One region of the Eisenbergiella massiliensis genome, then DNA from elsewhere that is predicted to be linked to it. Evidence: predicted binding sites of a transcription regulator. Region 1 holds the regulator's gene; the other holds the start of a gene.
The links. Region 1 encodes Rex, which represses fermentation and respiration genes when NADH is low (regulators of the CRP and FNR family bind a similar motif). Its sites were predicted from a motif close to ATTGTTAANTANTTAACAAT; they were not measured.
Positions count from the first base shown of each region.

Region 2: ptb (phosphate butyryltransferase) is a predicted target of Rex. The motif match lies at 3,470-3,489, and genes of this name have one in related genera.

Region 1 covers NZ_QVLV01000013.1:89,358-96,876, forward strand. Annotated here, with positions in the region: gene DXC51_RS18115 (NAD(P)H-hydrate dehydratase) at 1-1,434, opposite strand, end outside; gene DXC51_RS18120 (redox-sensing transcriptional repressor Rex) at 1,571-2,239, opposite strand; gene abc-f (ribosomal protection-like ABC-F family protein) at 2,613-4,553, shown strand; gene DXC51_RS18130 (glycosyl hydrolase family 18 protein) at 4,550-5,701, opposite strand; gene tsaA (tRNA (N6-threonylcarbamoyladenosine(37)-N6)-methyltransferase TrmO) at 6,086-6,562, opposite strand; gene DXC51_RS18140 (MerR family transcriptional regulator) at 6,680-7,498, opposite strand; gene DXC51_RS18145 (cysteine hydrolase family protein) at 7,486-7,519, opposite strand, start outside.
Region 2 covers NZ_QVLV01000010.1:51,163-58,681, forward strand. Annotated here, with positions in the region: gene DXC51_RS15355 (HAMP domain-containing sensor histidine kinase) at 1-557, opposite strand, end outside; gene DXC51_RS15360 (response regulator transcription factor) at 545-1,219, opposite strand; gene DXC51_RS15365 (putative polysaccharide biosynthesis protein) at 1,377-3,029, opposite strand; gene ptb (phosphate butyryltransferase) at 3,555-4,544, shown strand; gene buk (butyrate kinase) at 4,584-5,651, shown strand; gene DXC51_RS15380 (C-GCAxxG-C-C family protein) at 5,672-6,076, shown strand; gene DXC51_RS15385 (acyltransferase family protein) at 6,250-7,368, opposite strand.

The DNA.
Region 1 (7,519 bases):
ATCAAAGGCATGCATTCCCTGGGCGGAAAGTCCGGCCAGAATGCCGGTGAGCACGTCGCCGCTGCCCGCCGTGGCCATACCGCTGTTGCCGGTAAGATTCATATACAGCCTTCCCTCCGGGCTTCCCACCAGCGTGCGTGCGCCCTTACAGACAAATGCGGCCTGCAGCCTGGCTGCCCATTCCAGGGTCAGCGCAGCCGCTTCTTTTTGGATTTCATCCGTTTTCTTTTCCGCAAGCCTGCCGAATTCTCCCGGATGCGGCGTAAGGATCAGTTCACGCCTTGTTTCCGGCTCCTGCTGCCTTTGTATCAGCTCATCCAGAAGCTCTCTGTGTTCCGCCAGCAGATTCAGCGCGTCCGCGTCTATTATCAGAGGCTGCATCGTCTGCTTTAGCACCGCCTCCAGTATCCGCAGTGCTTCCGGGCTTTTTCCAAACCCCGGGCCGATAGCGATTACATTCGCCCAGGCACAGGCCTCTCTCAGCTTTTCTTCCGCCTGCGGCGTCCATTCCTCATAGGTGGTGAGCATGGCTTCCGGCAGTGCGGTCTGCATAATAACACGGTTGCTTTCCGGCGTCACCGCCCGCACCATGCCTGCGCCGCTTTTTAACACGGCCGCTGCAGACAGCTCGCAGGCGCCCGCCATTCCCCGGCTTCCCGCGATCAGGAGCACCTTACCGAAGGTGCCCTTATTTCCTTCCTGGAGCCTTACCGGCAGGAATCCCCTGTCTTCTTTGTTCCAGGTAAAAATCCGGGGATACTCTCCCAGAAAGCCTTCCTGTGTAATTCCGATATCGGCGCAGATCACCTTTCCCGCATACCGGGCGCCCGGATATAAAACAAGTCCCAGCTTGCGGAATTCAAAGGTTACCGTTACATCCGCCTGTACGGCGCAGCCCATCACCTCCCCGGTATCCCCATGGATGCCGGAAGGGATATCTACGGAAAGGACATAGGCGTCCTGTGCGTTGATATATTCCACCGCCTCCGCGAAGCTGCCTTCCACAGGCCTTGTCAGTCCAATGCCAAAAATCGAGTCTATGATAATATCATATTCCCGTTCCGGAAGTTTGCGCATGACCCGGTATCCATAGTTTTCAAGAATTTTAAGCTGGGCCGCCGTTTCCGCGGAACACTTTTCTTCCTTGCCCAGCAGTACAAAATCCACCGGAAAGCCCGCCTGGCTCAGCAGCCTGCCTATGGCCAGCCCGTCGCCGCCGTTATTGCCGGTGCCTGCGGCTACCAGCGTTCTGTTGGCAGGAGGCACTGGCCCAAAGGGGCGCATCGCTTCCTTCAGCTTCTTATCCCGTGCAATCAGTTCTTCCGCACAGGCCAGCGCCGCCCTTTCCATCAGCACCATGGAAGGCATGCCGAAATGTTCTATTGTATTTCCATCACAGCGTTTCATTTCCGCCGAGGTAACCAGATATTCCATTTTTATCTCCCCGCAAACCGCAGCTTCCGAATTCCCAAATCATGCAAAAATGCGTCCTGAGCCTGCTGCCCTGACGCATTTACCAGACTGCCGCATTCCCGTCCGGGAACACGGCACCCTTTATACAAGCCTGTCTTTACGCCTCACCGGAAGCGTTCTTTTCTTTCTCTTCCAACTCGTTTTCATATTGATTTATCATATAGGACAGCTTGATGAGGCTGTCTGACAGGTGTACGTTTTCCACCTGTACGCTGTCAGGCACATCCAAATCCACATGGGCGAAATTCCATATGGCCTTGATTCCCATTCCCACCAGCTTTTCAGCTGCGGCGGCCGCGCCTTCCTTCGGTATGGTAAGCACCGCGATATCAATATTGTTTTCCCTGACAAATTCCTGCATTTCTTCCATGGGGCGGACCTTCATCCCGCGGATCATCTTTCCGTGCAGCTTTTCATTGATATCAAATACGCCTGTAAAAATGAAGCCGCGGCGCTCAAAATTCATATAATTAGCCAGCGCCTGGCCAAGATTGCCCGCACCAATGATTATCAGATGATGCTTTTTATCCAATCCGAGTATCTTGCCGATCTCGGTATACAGATACTCCACGTTATAGCCATACCCCTGTTGTCCGAAGCCTCCGAAATTATTGAAATCCTGCCGGATCTGGGATGCGGTAACATGCATCAGCCTGCTCAGCTCCTGAGAGGAAATGCGTTCCACGCCACTGTCCTTCAGTTCACCAAGGTACCGGAAATATCTGGGAAGACGCGCGATTACTGCCTGTGAAATTTCTTTATCCAATTTGTTACGCCTCCATTCTTTTTTCCAAGCCCATTGTAACTGCTTTGTATCCGCAGTTACAGGCAAAAATCCATCCCGGCCTGCTTTTGGCGACGGATTTCCGCTTCCAGGCGCCGCATTTTGTATGGTCTGTGCAGTAAATGCGCAGACCTGTCCTGCGGCTGAACCCATTACTTAATTATTATAGACATATGTTAAAAAAATGTCAATGAATTAAATAGGTTTGAATTGACAGCCCGTCCCTTCAACGGTAAACTTGTGGGGTGGGTGGGCCTGAGAACGGCGCAGGACGTCAGGCGGGGTACGCTAAGCAGGGCGGAAGGGAAAAGGGATTTAAGGGCAAAAAAGAAAATAATTATAGAGGTGAGTTGGGATGGTTTTATCTTGTCAGAATGTGAATAAGGCTTTTCATGAGAAGCAGGTGTTCAGGAATTGTTCTTTTCATATAGAGGATTATGAGAAGGCGGCTGTGGTGGGGATTAACGGGGCCGGGAAGACTACTTTGCTGCGGATTATTGTGGGGGAGCTGGAGGCTGACAGCGGGCAGGTGGTCTTCGGGAAGGATAAGAGCTTCGGGTATCTTCCGCAGAACGCTGAGGTGGACAGTGAGCATACGATCTATGATGAGCTTCTTGAGGTGAAGCGGGATGTGATCGCGCTGGAGGAGCGGATCCGGCAGTGTGAGCTGGAAATGAAGCATGTGGAAGGGGAGGCGCTGGCTGCTTTGATGGAGCAGTATGCGCTTTATACGCATCAGTTTGAGCTGGCGGACGGGTACAGCTACCGGAGCGAGATCGTGGGAGTTTTGAAGGGGCTCGGGTTTACGGAGGAGGAGTTTTCCAAGAAGGCCTGTACGTTGTCGGGCGGTCAGAAAACAAGGGTGGCTTTGGGTAAGCTTCTGCTTGACAAGCCGGATTTGATCATTCTGGATGAGCCTACGAACCATCTGGACATGTCTTCCATCGCCTGGCTGGAAAACTATCTCCTGAATTATAAGGGGGCCGTTTTGATCGTGTCCCATGACCGGTATTTCCTGGATAAGATCGCAACGAAAATTATTGAGCTTGACGGTACGGAGGTTTCCGTTTTTTCAGGGAATTATTCGGATTATGCAGTGAAAAAGGAGCAGGTCCGGGCGGCGCGGTGGAATGCTTACATGAATCAGCAGCAGGAAATCAGGCATCAGGAGGCGGTAATCGAGAAGCTGCGTTCCTTTAACCGTGAAAAATCCATCCGGAGGGCGGAAAGCCGGGAAAAGATGCTTCAGAAGATTGAGGTGCTGGACAAGCCGGTGGAAACGCGGGCGGATATGCGGATGGAGCTGCATCCCAGGATCATGAGCGGGAACGATGTGCTGGATGTTGAAAATCTGGCAAAGGCGTTCGGGCCGGAACGGCTGTTTGAAGGGCTGTCTTTTTCCATAAAGCGCGGGGAGCATGTGGCGGTTATCGGTGACAACGGGACGGGGAAAACCACGATTTTAAAAATCATCAACGGGCTTGTGGAACAGGATGCCGGGAATATCCGGCTGGGGACAAAGGTACATATCGGATATTATGATCAGGAGCATCATGTACTGCATCCTGACAAAACGTTGTTTGAGGAAATCTCGGATGAGTATCCCGCGCTCACAAATACGGAAATCAGGAATGTTCTGGCAGCGTTTCTTTTTACCGGGGACGATGTGTTCAAGCAGATTAAGATGCTTTCCGGCGGGGAACGGGGACGTGTGTCTCTGGCCAAGCTGATGCTGTCTGAAGCAAATTTCCTGATTCTGGATGAGCCTACGAACCATCTGGATATCATGAGTAAGGAAATCCTGGAGGACGCCATCAACAGCTACAGCGGCACGGTGCTTTATGTGTCCCATGACCGTTATTTTATCAACCGCACGGCTTCCCGGATTCTGGAGCTCTGCAACGGCGGGTTTACCGGGTATCTTGGGAATTATGATTACTATCTGGAGAAGAAGGCGGAAAATACAGTGCTTTCTTCAGGGACCGGCGGAGCCTTCCCTCCTGCTGCCGGCGGGATAAAATCCGAAGCCTCCTCTGCCGCTTCTTCCAGCCTGAAGCAGGACTGGCAGTCGCAGAAGGAAGCGCAGGCCGCTTTGCGGAAGAAGGAAAACGCCCTGAAAAGGTGTGAGGAGCAAATCGAACGTCTGGAAACCCGCAGCCAGGAAATCGATGCGGAAATGCTGCGGCCCGAGGTATGCACGGATGTTGCCAGGCTGCAGGCGCTAGCCAGGGAAAAGGAGCAGGTTGAGGAAGAGCTTCTGCTTAAAATGGAGGAATGGGAAAGCCTGTCGGATTAACCGGCAGGCCTTTTTTGTATGGAAAAGGTATCTGCGAGAAGAAGCCAGTTGGCCCGGAAAAGCTGCATGATCTGCCAGTAGCCCATGCCTCTCAGGCCATAGCTTTTTACCAGGCGGAATTTTTCGCGCAGGCTGCGGACATCCTCAAACCAGACCTCGTGTTCCACCCCGTCCCTTGTATAGCGGAACCATGGGGACATGGCAGTGCTGTCAAAAAGGATTTCAGCATTGTTTTCAATGGCTATCTGGACGGCTTCTATGTTGCCGATGGTATCTGCTTTGCTCTCGCCTCTTATGTAGGGGAGGGTCCAGTCGTAGCCATAATTGGGTATGCCCAGATCGATTTTTTCGGGAGGGATTTTTGTTATGGCGTATTCCACCACCTCGATCACTTTGTTGAGGGGCGCAACGGCCATCGGCGGACCGTAGGTATACCCCCATTCGTAGGTCATGAGGAGTACGCTGTCCGCCGCTCTTCCCAGTCCCTCGTAGTCCTTTCCTTCATAGAGAAGCCCGGTCTGGGTATCGGATATCTTGGGCGCGAGCGCGACAGAAAGGGTGTAGCCTTCCGCATTGGCCGCCGCCCTCGTTTCCGCCACAAAGGCGGTGAAAGCGTCCCGGTCTTCAGGAAGGATGTATTCAAAATCGATATCCACTCCCTGATAGCCTTTCTGTTCCATGGTAAACAGCAGCTGTGCAATCAGGGTATCCCTGACCGGCTGGTTATTGACCAGGACGGAAATCAGGTAATTATTAAACATGCCGTCCGCCCCGAAGGGCGTCAGGGTCAGGATGGGAGCCACGTCCTCCAGGAGCGCCGCCTGAATCATGAAGCTTTCATCAATCGCCGGGGGAATAAGGTTCCCTTCCGTAGTAAACCCATAAGAAAAAATGGATAAGGAGGACAGGTATGGCAGGGTCTGGTTGAGCACATAGTTGCTGATAAACGGATAGGCATAGCCGTTCACATATGCATCGTACAGGCCGGCACCCTCCTCTCCCGTTATCCGCAAAAGCAGCGCCATGCCCACTGCCAGGCGGTAGGGATAGGGAATCTGATTATCGTAAATGATATCCTCAACGGAAACACCGTATTCTCCGGCAATGGTATCGACAGTATCCCCCTGTTTTACAACATAAATCTGCATATTCGTATCCTGTAGCCTTTTTTGTATCATATGCGCCGGAAAGGGCTTTGATTTCTATGTTTCAGTTAAATCGGCTGCTTTCCACAGATAAAATACGCAAGGGTAATCATTCCTCTGAATACACTGCGCTGAAAAATATTCTGGAAGAACAGTTAAAATATAGCTGGCAAAGCAGAAACAAATCCCCAAATACATGATACGCAAAAAAGGACAGCCTGTTGAGGCAGCTACTCATAAGACAGTATCACAAACACTGAAACGGGTAGCTGCCATACAGGGTGCAAAGCAAAACCGTCGTTTGGCTACCGTATTTTGTTTAGGCGCATAGCTATCCTGTCGCCACAACAACGGTTTTTTTATTATTCGTTGGGCGGTTAAGGGGTATCAGAAATTAAATTCATCTTCCCATGCAAAATAAGCGGATTGCTCTAAACTTTTCGGCCAGTGACTGCACCACTCCGGCACACCCGGCGTTTCTACACGGTCAAGGCTCGGCGTATAAGGTTTAATATCCAAAACGGGCGTATTGTCGTTAGCGTCAATATACGCAATCTGGATAAGCCCCTTTTGATAATCAATGTGTATTACTTCTACTGCGGTCAGGGCAATCGGATTAGGGCGGATAGGCGACCTTGTGGCGAAAATGCCCATTGTATCAGGGGCATTTTTATACGGTTTCGGTGCGTCAAGCGTGTTCCTTGCGTCATTGTTATCAGAGTCGCTAAACCACCAAATGACATTGATGTGGCTAAAGCCCTCCAACGCTTTCATAGCAGGGATGTACTTTGGCGCGATTTCAATAACCGTGCCGTTTTCGTTGTTTTGGATTCTTCCGATAGGGTATACCTCAAAATTCATCATGCTGTTTTCCTCCTTGATTGTTATTTTCAAGTGCAGTATACCCCCTCACATCATGTGAGAGTCAATATGGAAAAAGAAAAAGCCTTGCAAAATTGCAAGACTAAAATTGCAAGACTTTTAGTTATCCCTTTCCAACGGGATTTGAATTTCAATCAAATACTTTTTCGGGTCATTTTCATTCCACGGCCCACGGTGTACGATTTGACGGGTTGCACCTTTCATTCGATATTGGCTGTTCTTTTGCAGCCATTCCGCAAAAGCTAAATATGCTCCTGCGATATTAGAAAATTCACCGTATACCATTGTACAGGCCATTATTGGTATTGGCTCGGTAATTCGGTATGTAAATTCACCAATGTTCTTACCAATTTTCTTCACCGCCGTACACAACTCCACATCAACATCTTGCTCTTTATACTCTGCGTCGTGGTAAATGGAAAATGTGTCGCTTGATATGGTTACACGATTTTGCGCTGCAAAAGAGGATAACTCTCTCCATAATTCGCCCTCTGCATAATAAGTGGGAATAACACGTCTTATAGACAAAACTTGACAGGACGATATGGATTTTATTGAAACATTATAGTGCATTTCATTTTTACTGCCGTGAAGTTCTTTTTTAGCAAGCTCAATCTTTCGTAGCTTTTCTTTTTCTATTTGTATCGCCAGTTCAATTTCTTCGTGTTTTTTATCAAGCTGTTCTGCAATAAAGTTATCTTCCCCATTGTTAAGCGCGATTGCGATTTCTGCAACATTAAATCCACTGTCGCGCAGATAGATAATCTTATTCAAAGTAGGGATTTGCTCTACAGAGTACATTCGATAGTTTGTCCGCGGGTCAATCTTTGACGGCTTCAAAAGCCCCATTTCATCATAGTATCTTAACATCCTTATCGTTACTTGTGTTAGCTTTGAAAACTCTCCTATCCTAAACATTTTCCCTCCTGTGGCTCAATT
Region 2 (7,519 bases), on a different contig from region 1:
GCGAGGGGCGTCCTGATATCGTGGGCCACGGCGGAACGCAGCGCCTTTTCCTCCTCTATCATGTGCCACATTTTCCGCTCATTTCTTTCCAGCTCCGCCCGCATCCTCTCAAATTCCCCGCATAGCCTGCCCAGCTCATCCCCGGAGGTATAAACAATCCTGAAATCCAGTTCGTTTTTTGCAATCCGCCCTGATGCCTCCGACAGCTCCTGAAGGGGCGTCTTCAGCTTATTGCGGTAAAATAAAAACACGGCAGCTATTGTTCCCGCCACGGAAATGACCAGGCTGCTGTAGGTCTCCAGAAAATCACAGGCCTCCGAAATAAAATGATCCGCGTCCGTCATTTCCCAGGCACCGGGCCTTGGGATGCTGTCCTGGAAGGTAAAATCAGCCTGTTGTGCATAAGCCGACGCATCCATATATTTTATCCAGACCCGTTTCTGTATCCTGACCGCCGCCAGCATGACAGCCGCCGAGGCCAGGAAGCTCAAAATGAGGCTGGCCGCCATATAGAGTATGATAGATTTTCTGATTGAAAGATCTTTTATTTTTCCCACCGGTATCCCATCCCCCAGACCGTCTCAATGAATTCCGCCGTTGTGTACTCCGCCAGTTTTTTCCTGATTCTCCTGATCAGCTCTGTAATGACCCGGCTGTCTCCCTGGGCATCGTAGCCGCATACCTTTTCATAGATCCTTTCCCTGTCGAATACCTGGCCGGGATTCATGGAAAGGAATTCTATGATTTCATATTCCGTTCTGGTGAAATCCGCTTTTTTGCCGTCAATCCGCACTTCCTTCGCCGTGTAGTCGATCATCAGCCCTTCCCGGAACCGGTACTCCGATTTCGTCCTGTGCCGCTCCTCCCGTTTCAAATGGGAAATGATTCTGGCTTCCAGCTCTTTTAAGCTGAAGGGCTTTAAAATGTAGTCATCGCCGCCCGAAAGCAGTCCGTTCACCCGGTCCTGCTCCTCCGCCTTCGCTGTGAGGAACAGGATCGGGCAGGAAATCTTATCCCGTATCTGCCTGCAAAGCTCCAGCCCGTCCATGCCGGGCATATTGATGTCAAGCAGTATCAGATCCGGCGCGGCCTTTATGCTTTCCATGGCCTCCATCCCGCCGGATGCGGTATTCACTTCATAGCCCTTTAATTCCAGGAAATTGGAAAGCATTTTTAACAGCGCCCTGTCGTCGTCTACCAGCAAAATTTTATATTTCATAATCACCATCCTGTCATTCAACGCCGGCCCCGGCATCCCACATGTCCCGGCAGTTTTTTACGGTTCCGCCCTGTCCACGCGCATGGCCCGCAGTCCCAGCAGGACAGACAGCGCTCCTATCACGAAGAACAAAAGATAGAGCCAGCCGGAATTCTTCCTATCCGGCAGATGCTTTCCTGAAAAACACCAGGCTGAGGCTTCTTCCCAGCGGCATTTCCTCCAGTTCCTCCCTGGTTACCGCTTTGAGCTTAAGGATTCCCGCGCCGTAAACTATGATTCCGGCGCAGACTGCCGCAATAACCCCCACAGTATTCCCCGCCCACAGGCGTGTCAGACTGTAAACCGCAGCCGTTGAAGCGCCCATCGCCGTCGCGGCGCACAACGGCAGAAGAAAAGTCCTTCTGACCTCCTGCCGGTAGCCCAGCTCCCTACCGATTGCCCGCCAGTTCAGGATGCAGACCACCAGGGCAAACGTCACATTGCCGATGACCAGGCCATAGACGCCCCAGTCCAGCCATTTCAGCATAACATAAACGAAAATCACATGGATCAGCAGCGAAACAGCGGAATGTGTCACGGATTTCCTCATCAGATCGATTCCCTGCAGCACCGCATTCGTCACCGTGGAAAGCGAGAAAAACACCACCGCACAGCTCCCCAGACGCAGCAGATCCGACGAGATTTTCCGTGAATCGCCGAAAAGCAGCTGCATAACCGGAGAAGCAAGCACCCCCATCCCCACTGCGCAGGGTATGGCCAGAAGCATGTTGAATTTTATGGTGATGCCGATTTTATGCCTTACCTCCTCCGTATCCTTTCCCAGCCTGGACATGACGATGCTGGGAATCATGGACGCTCCCAGAGACGTCGCTATGGCTACCGGAACGTTGGTAAGCAGACGGTATTTTCCGCTGTAAATTCCAAGCATTGACTGTCTTTGCGCTTCATCTAAACCCTTTGCCGACATGAGATTGCCGAACAGGGCATTGTCCACAGTACCGCTTAGCTGGTACACCGTCTGGCTTAGGATAATAGGAAGGACCGTCAGGAAAAGAAGCATAAAAATGTGTTTTAGCGAAGCGGTTTCTTCACTTTTTTCCCCGGCAGCTTTGGCGGAATGCATCCGCTTCTGCTTCGTCACATGCTTCGCCGTCAGCACCGCCAGCAGCACAAAAGCCGCCGCGGCCCCCGCAAACGTTCCCAGGGTGCCTCCTGCCGCGCCATAGGAAGCGGGATTTTCTTTTCCCGCAAACCGCCTCAAAAAGTCAAAGGAAGCCCATATGCTCACAGCGGCATGAACCAACTGCTCCACGATCTGGGAAACCGACGTGGGAACCATATTTCCATGCCCCTGGAAATACCCCCGCAGCACTCCCATCAGTGAAAACACCAGAATGGTCGGCGCCATGACCCGCAGCGGCAAGGCGCTTCCCGGACTCTTGAAAATTACCTCCGCTATTTTCTCCGCGCCCGCAAGCAGAACCGCAGTCATCAGCCCGCCGGCAACGGCCCCCAGAACGCCGCCGCATACCAGAACCCTGCGGGAGTTCTCCCGCTCTCCCTTATATTCATAGCCCGCCAGCAGCTTTGATATCGCCAGCGGCAGGCTGTAGGAAGAAAGGATAAGGCCGATATTATAAATCTCATAAGCAGTATTATAGTAGCCAATGCCTTCGTCACCCAGGATGCGTGTCATGGGGATTTTATAAATCAGGCCAATAAAACGCACTATAATACCGGCGGCGGCCAAAATGGCCCCCTGCAGGAGAAAATCGTCCCCTTTTCTCTTTTTTTCCTCAGTATCATTCATCCTTCGTAATTCTCCGTTTTCCAATAACAGATTACTTTCTCTGCTTAATAACAGTCCGTTTCCGTCATAACTATCCATATTATACCATTTTCTTAGATATACCGCATTTAAGATTTCGTTAACTATTTCTTAAAGTATTGCCGCTTCGCAGCTGTTTAGTACCCTCACAGTTACTTGCAACCACTTTGGCAGAAGAAACGCACCAGCGCAGACTGGAACGGCGGAAAGGATGGCGCCTGCGCTGATGCGTTTCTCCGTAACAGTTCGGGCAGGTTTGCGCATTCACTGCGCAAACCGTGAGAAAACGTGGTGGCAGCAGGCATCCGCCCCTCGCCGAAGGTGACTTATAATGGGCGGATGCAGTAACAGTTCGGCCGAAGGCTGAACTGTTACGTTTCTCCTTGCGGGTGTGGTGATCTGCCTTGACCTTTAGAAATAGAAGTGTTATAATTTTAACAATGGGCATTTTTTATACAGTTTCCGGGGTTCCTGCCGTTTCCGGCGTATGGAAGGTAATGGTTCTCCATCTGCCCGCAGCAACACAGATTCCACAATACCATAAAACAATTTCAAATGAGGTGCGAACAAATGAGTACAAGTTTTGACGGACTGATTTCCAAAGTAAAAGAATGCGGCCAGAAGACCGTATCCGTTGCCGTTGCGCAGGACAGCGCAGTTCTGGAAGCGGTAAGGGCGGCCAAGGACCGCGGCATTGCCAACGCCATCCTGGTAGGCGATGAGGAAAAAATCAAAGCAACCGCAGCAGCGGGCGGCATTGACATTTCCGATTTCGAAATTATCAACGAACCCGATGAATGGACTGCTGCCCTGACCGCAGTAAAGCTTGCCCATGACGGCAAGGTGGATATGTACATGAAGGGCCTTCTGGAAACCAAAACCTTCTTAAAGAGTATTCTTGACAAAGAGGTTGGCCTGAGAACCGGAAATCCGCTTTCCCATGTATGCGTATTCGATATCCCCGGCATCGACCAGCTGCTGTTCTTCACCGACGTGGCATTCATGACCTACCCTACGCTGGAGGACAAGGTACATATTATTGAAAATACCGTAGAAGTGGCTCATGCCTGCGGCGTTCCCAACCCCAAGGTAGCCCCTCTGGCCGCTGTTGAGGTGGTTAACCCGAAAATGCCCGTAACCGTAGAGGCCGCCGAGCTGACAAAGATGTGCGAGGAAGGAAAAATCACCGGCTGTGTTGTTGACGGACCGCTTTCCCTCGACCTGGCCATTGATCCGGAGGCTGCAAAACACAAAGGGGCAACCGACCGCAAAATCCAGGGTGATGCGGACATTCTGCTGTTCCCCGACATCCATGCAGGAAACCTGGTTTACAAAGCAATTGTGCACATGGTTAATGGCGTAAAGAACGGATGCATCCTTACAGGAACCCAGGTTCCCGCCATCCTTACCAGCCGTTCCGATACCTTTGAAACAAAGGTAAACTCCATCGCCCTGGCTGCCGTAGTTGCGGAAGAGCTGAATAAAAAAAGAGGCTGAGCGGACTAACCGCTTCATAAAAGAAAAGGAGAAAACCCTATGTCTTATAAGAGCTTAATTATCAATCCCGGTTCCACCTCAACCAAAATCGGTGTTTTTGAGGACGAAACCCTTCTTTTTGAAGAAACCTTAAGACACCCCACTGAAGAAATCTCAAAGTACGCCACCATCATCGACCAGAAGGATTTCCGTAAGGAAATTATCACGGACCTCCTGAAGGAGAAGAACTTCGACATCCATTCCCTGGATTTCATCGTAGGGCGCGGCGGACTGCTTAAGCCCATCCCGGGCGGCACCTACAAGGTGAGCGACGATCTGCTTAATGATCTGAAAATCGGCTATCAGGGACAGCACGCTTCCAACCTGGGCGGTATCCTGGCAAGGGAAATCGGCGATTCCATCGGCGTTCCTTCCTTTATCGTTGACCCGGTTGTTGTAGATGAGCTGGAGCCTGTTGCCAGATATTCTGGATGCCCCGAGCTTCCCAGAAGAAGTATCTTCCATGCCCTGAACCAGAAGGCTGTTGCCAGAAGATACGCCAAGGAATCCGGCATCCCCTACGAACAGCTGAACCTGATCGTGGTGCATATGGGCGGCGGCTGCTCCGTAGGCGCACACAGAGGCGGCAAAATTGTTGACGTAAACAACATCCTCGACGGCGAAGGCGCATTCTCTCCTGAACGCGCAGGCACCGTACCCGCCGGTGATCTGGTGAAATTATGCTTCTCCGGCAAATATACGGAAAAAGAAATTTACAAGAAGCTGGTTGGCGGCGGCGGCTTCAACGGCTATGTGGGAACCAATGACGCCCGCATCGTGGAAGACAAAGCGCTGGAAGGCGTACCGGAATACGCAGCTGTACTGGATGCATTCCATTATCAGATGGCAAAGGATATCGGCGCCATGGCCACCGTCCTTAACGGCAAGGTTGACAAGATCATCCTTACAGGCGGCATCGCTTATTCCAAGGTAACCTGTGAAGATCTGAAAAAGCGCGTAGGCTGGATTGCCGACTTTGTAATCTATCCCGGCGAGGATGAGCTTCTTGCCCTGGCGCAGGGCGGACTTCGTGTGATGAAGGGTGAAGAGGAAGCAAAGGCTTATTAATTACGGAAACTGGAGCTGACATGACGAAAAAAGAACTGGCGATTGCCAATCATGATAAGAAATACAATTGCTGTCAGGCTGTTGCCTGTTCCTTCTGTAAGGAAATCGGCGTGGACGAGGAAACCCTCTTCCGTGCCGGTGAAGCCTTCGGGCTGGGCATGGGCTGCATGGACGGCACCTGCGGCGCCGTTTCAGGAGCCGTAATGCTGGCAGGCTTTAAGAACAGCGATGGCTGCCTGGCAAATCCCGGGACCAAAGCAGACACCTATAAGCTTTCCCGCGAAATCCTGAAACGCTTTGAAGAGAAGAATGGCACTATCATATGCCGTGAACTGAAGGGCATTGACACAGGAAAGGTTATCCGCACCTGCCCCGGCTGCATTGAAGATGCAGTGGAAATCGCGCAGGAGGTTCTGGAACTGTAGACTTTCAGGAACCAAGATAATACTGATTTCTTCCTGCAATCGCAGGGAAATACAGAAAAATAGAAGTCGGAAGGGTATATCATCTTCCGGCTTCTCTTTTTATTTTGCCATATAAGGAAAACTGATGAAAAGCAGCAGTTCTTCCGTAATTTCATCACAGCATAGTTTTTATTTCATCCCGGCATGGTATTTTTCTTCAGCCGCTTTCGGCCGCTGCGCCTGAAATCCTCCCGGTTCCACCGAAACAATGGCGACAGGAAGTTAACCAGCGGCTTCCAGGACAGAAACGCCACAAGCACAACGCTTAAAATCAGCGCCGCAGCTTCATCATGCTCCACAAATTTAAAAAACTTAATCTTGCTCAGGAATTTAATCACAAAGCCGTGGAGCAGATACACCGGCATAGTGTTCGCCCCGATATAGGAAAGAAACGGTATTTTCGCCGCCGGCATACTCAACAGGAAAAATAAAAGCCACATCAGCGCAGCGCCGATGCTCAGCACACGGAACTGCCAGCCGTAATTTCCTTTTTTATAAGAAACGGAGCCGTAAAGCCACGCGGAATTGATATCCTCCGCATGCCGGCTGATAAACCAGACAAGCAGCCCAATCAACACCAGCAGCCCGGCCATCAGAAAAGCCCTGAGCATGGCCTTTCCCCGCGCCCCGGTAAGGACGGACAGCCTTCTATGCTTCCTCAGATGCTCCGAAACCGTTTCCTTCACACCGTTCTTCAGTTCTTTATAATATACGCCCAGCAGGAAATAAGGGAAAAACTCCACAATCCTGGAGGCCGACAGATAATATCCCGCCTTATCATCAAAGCCGATGAGCACACTGGCGGCCCCGGCCGCTATGAGCATGACGGCCTTCCTGCCCAGGCTGCCGCCCTGCACCAGCGGAAGCACCAGATTCCACACGATGATGGCGAACAGATACCACAGCAGCCAGTACGGCGTGGTATACTGCATATCCGCATCCTTCTCCAGCACCTGATTTGCGAAAATCACATAAAGGGTCTGGAAAACCAGATAAGGATATATCATATTCTTCTTGATTTTATCCGGATTATATCTGGCAAACACTCCGGATACGAAAGCAAACAGCGGCATATGGAAGGAATAGATGACCAGATAAAGGATCCGGTTCCCCGAATCTTTACCCATAAACAGCTCCAGCATATGTCCTAATACAACTGCAAAAATGAGCAGGCATTTCAAATTATCCAACTGGTAATTCCGCGCTCTCCCGATTCCTCCGGCAGCGCAGGAGCTTACCTCATTCTGTCTCATGTCAGGCACCTCTCTTAAGCCACGCTAAACTATGTCAAATGCCCCTTCCCCCAAAAACCTTTTAACCTCACCAACTATATTACTTTTTCCCGAATTTGTCCATACTAAAATTTCTTAATAATACTTAAGACTTTGTGAAGTTTGCATCTGT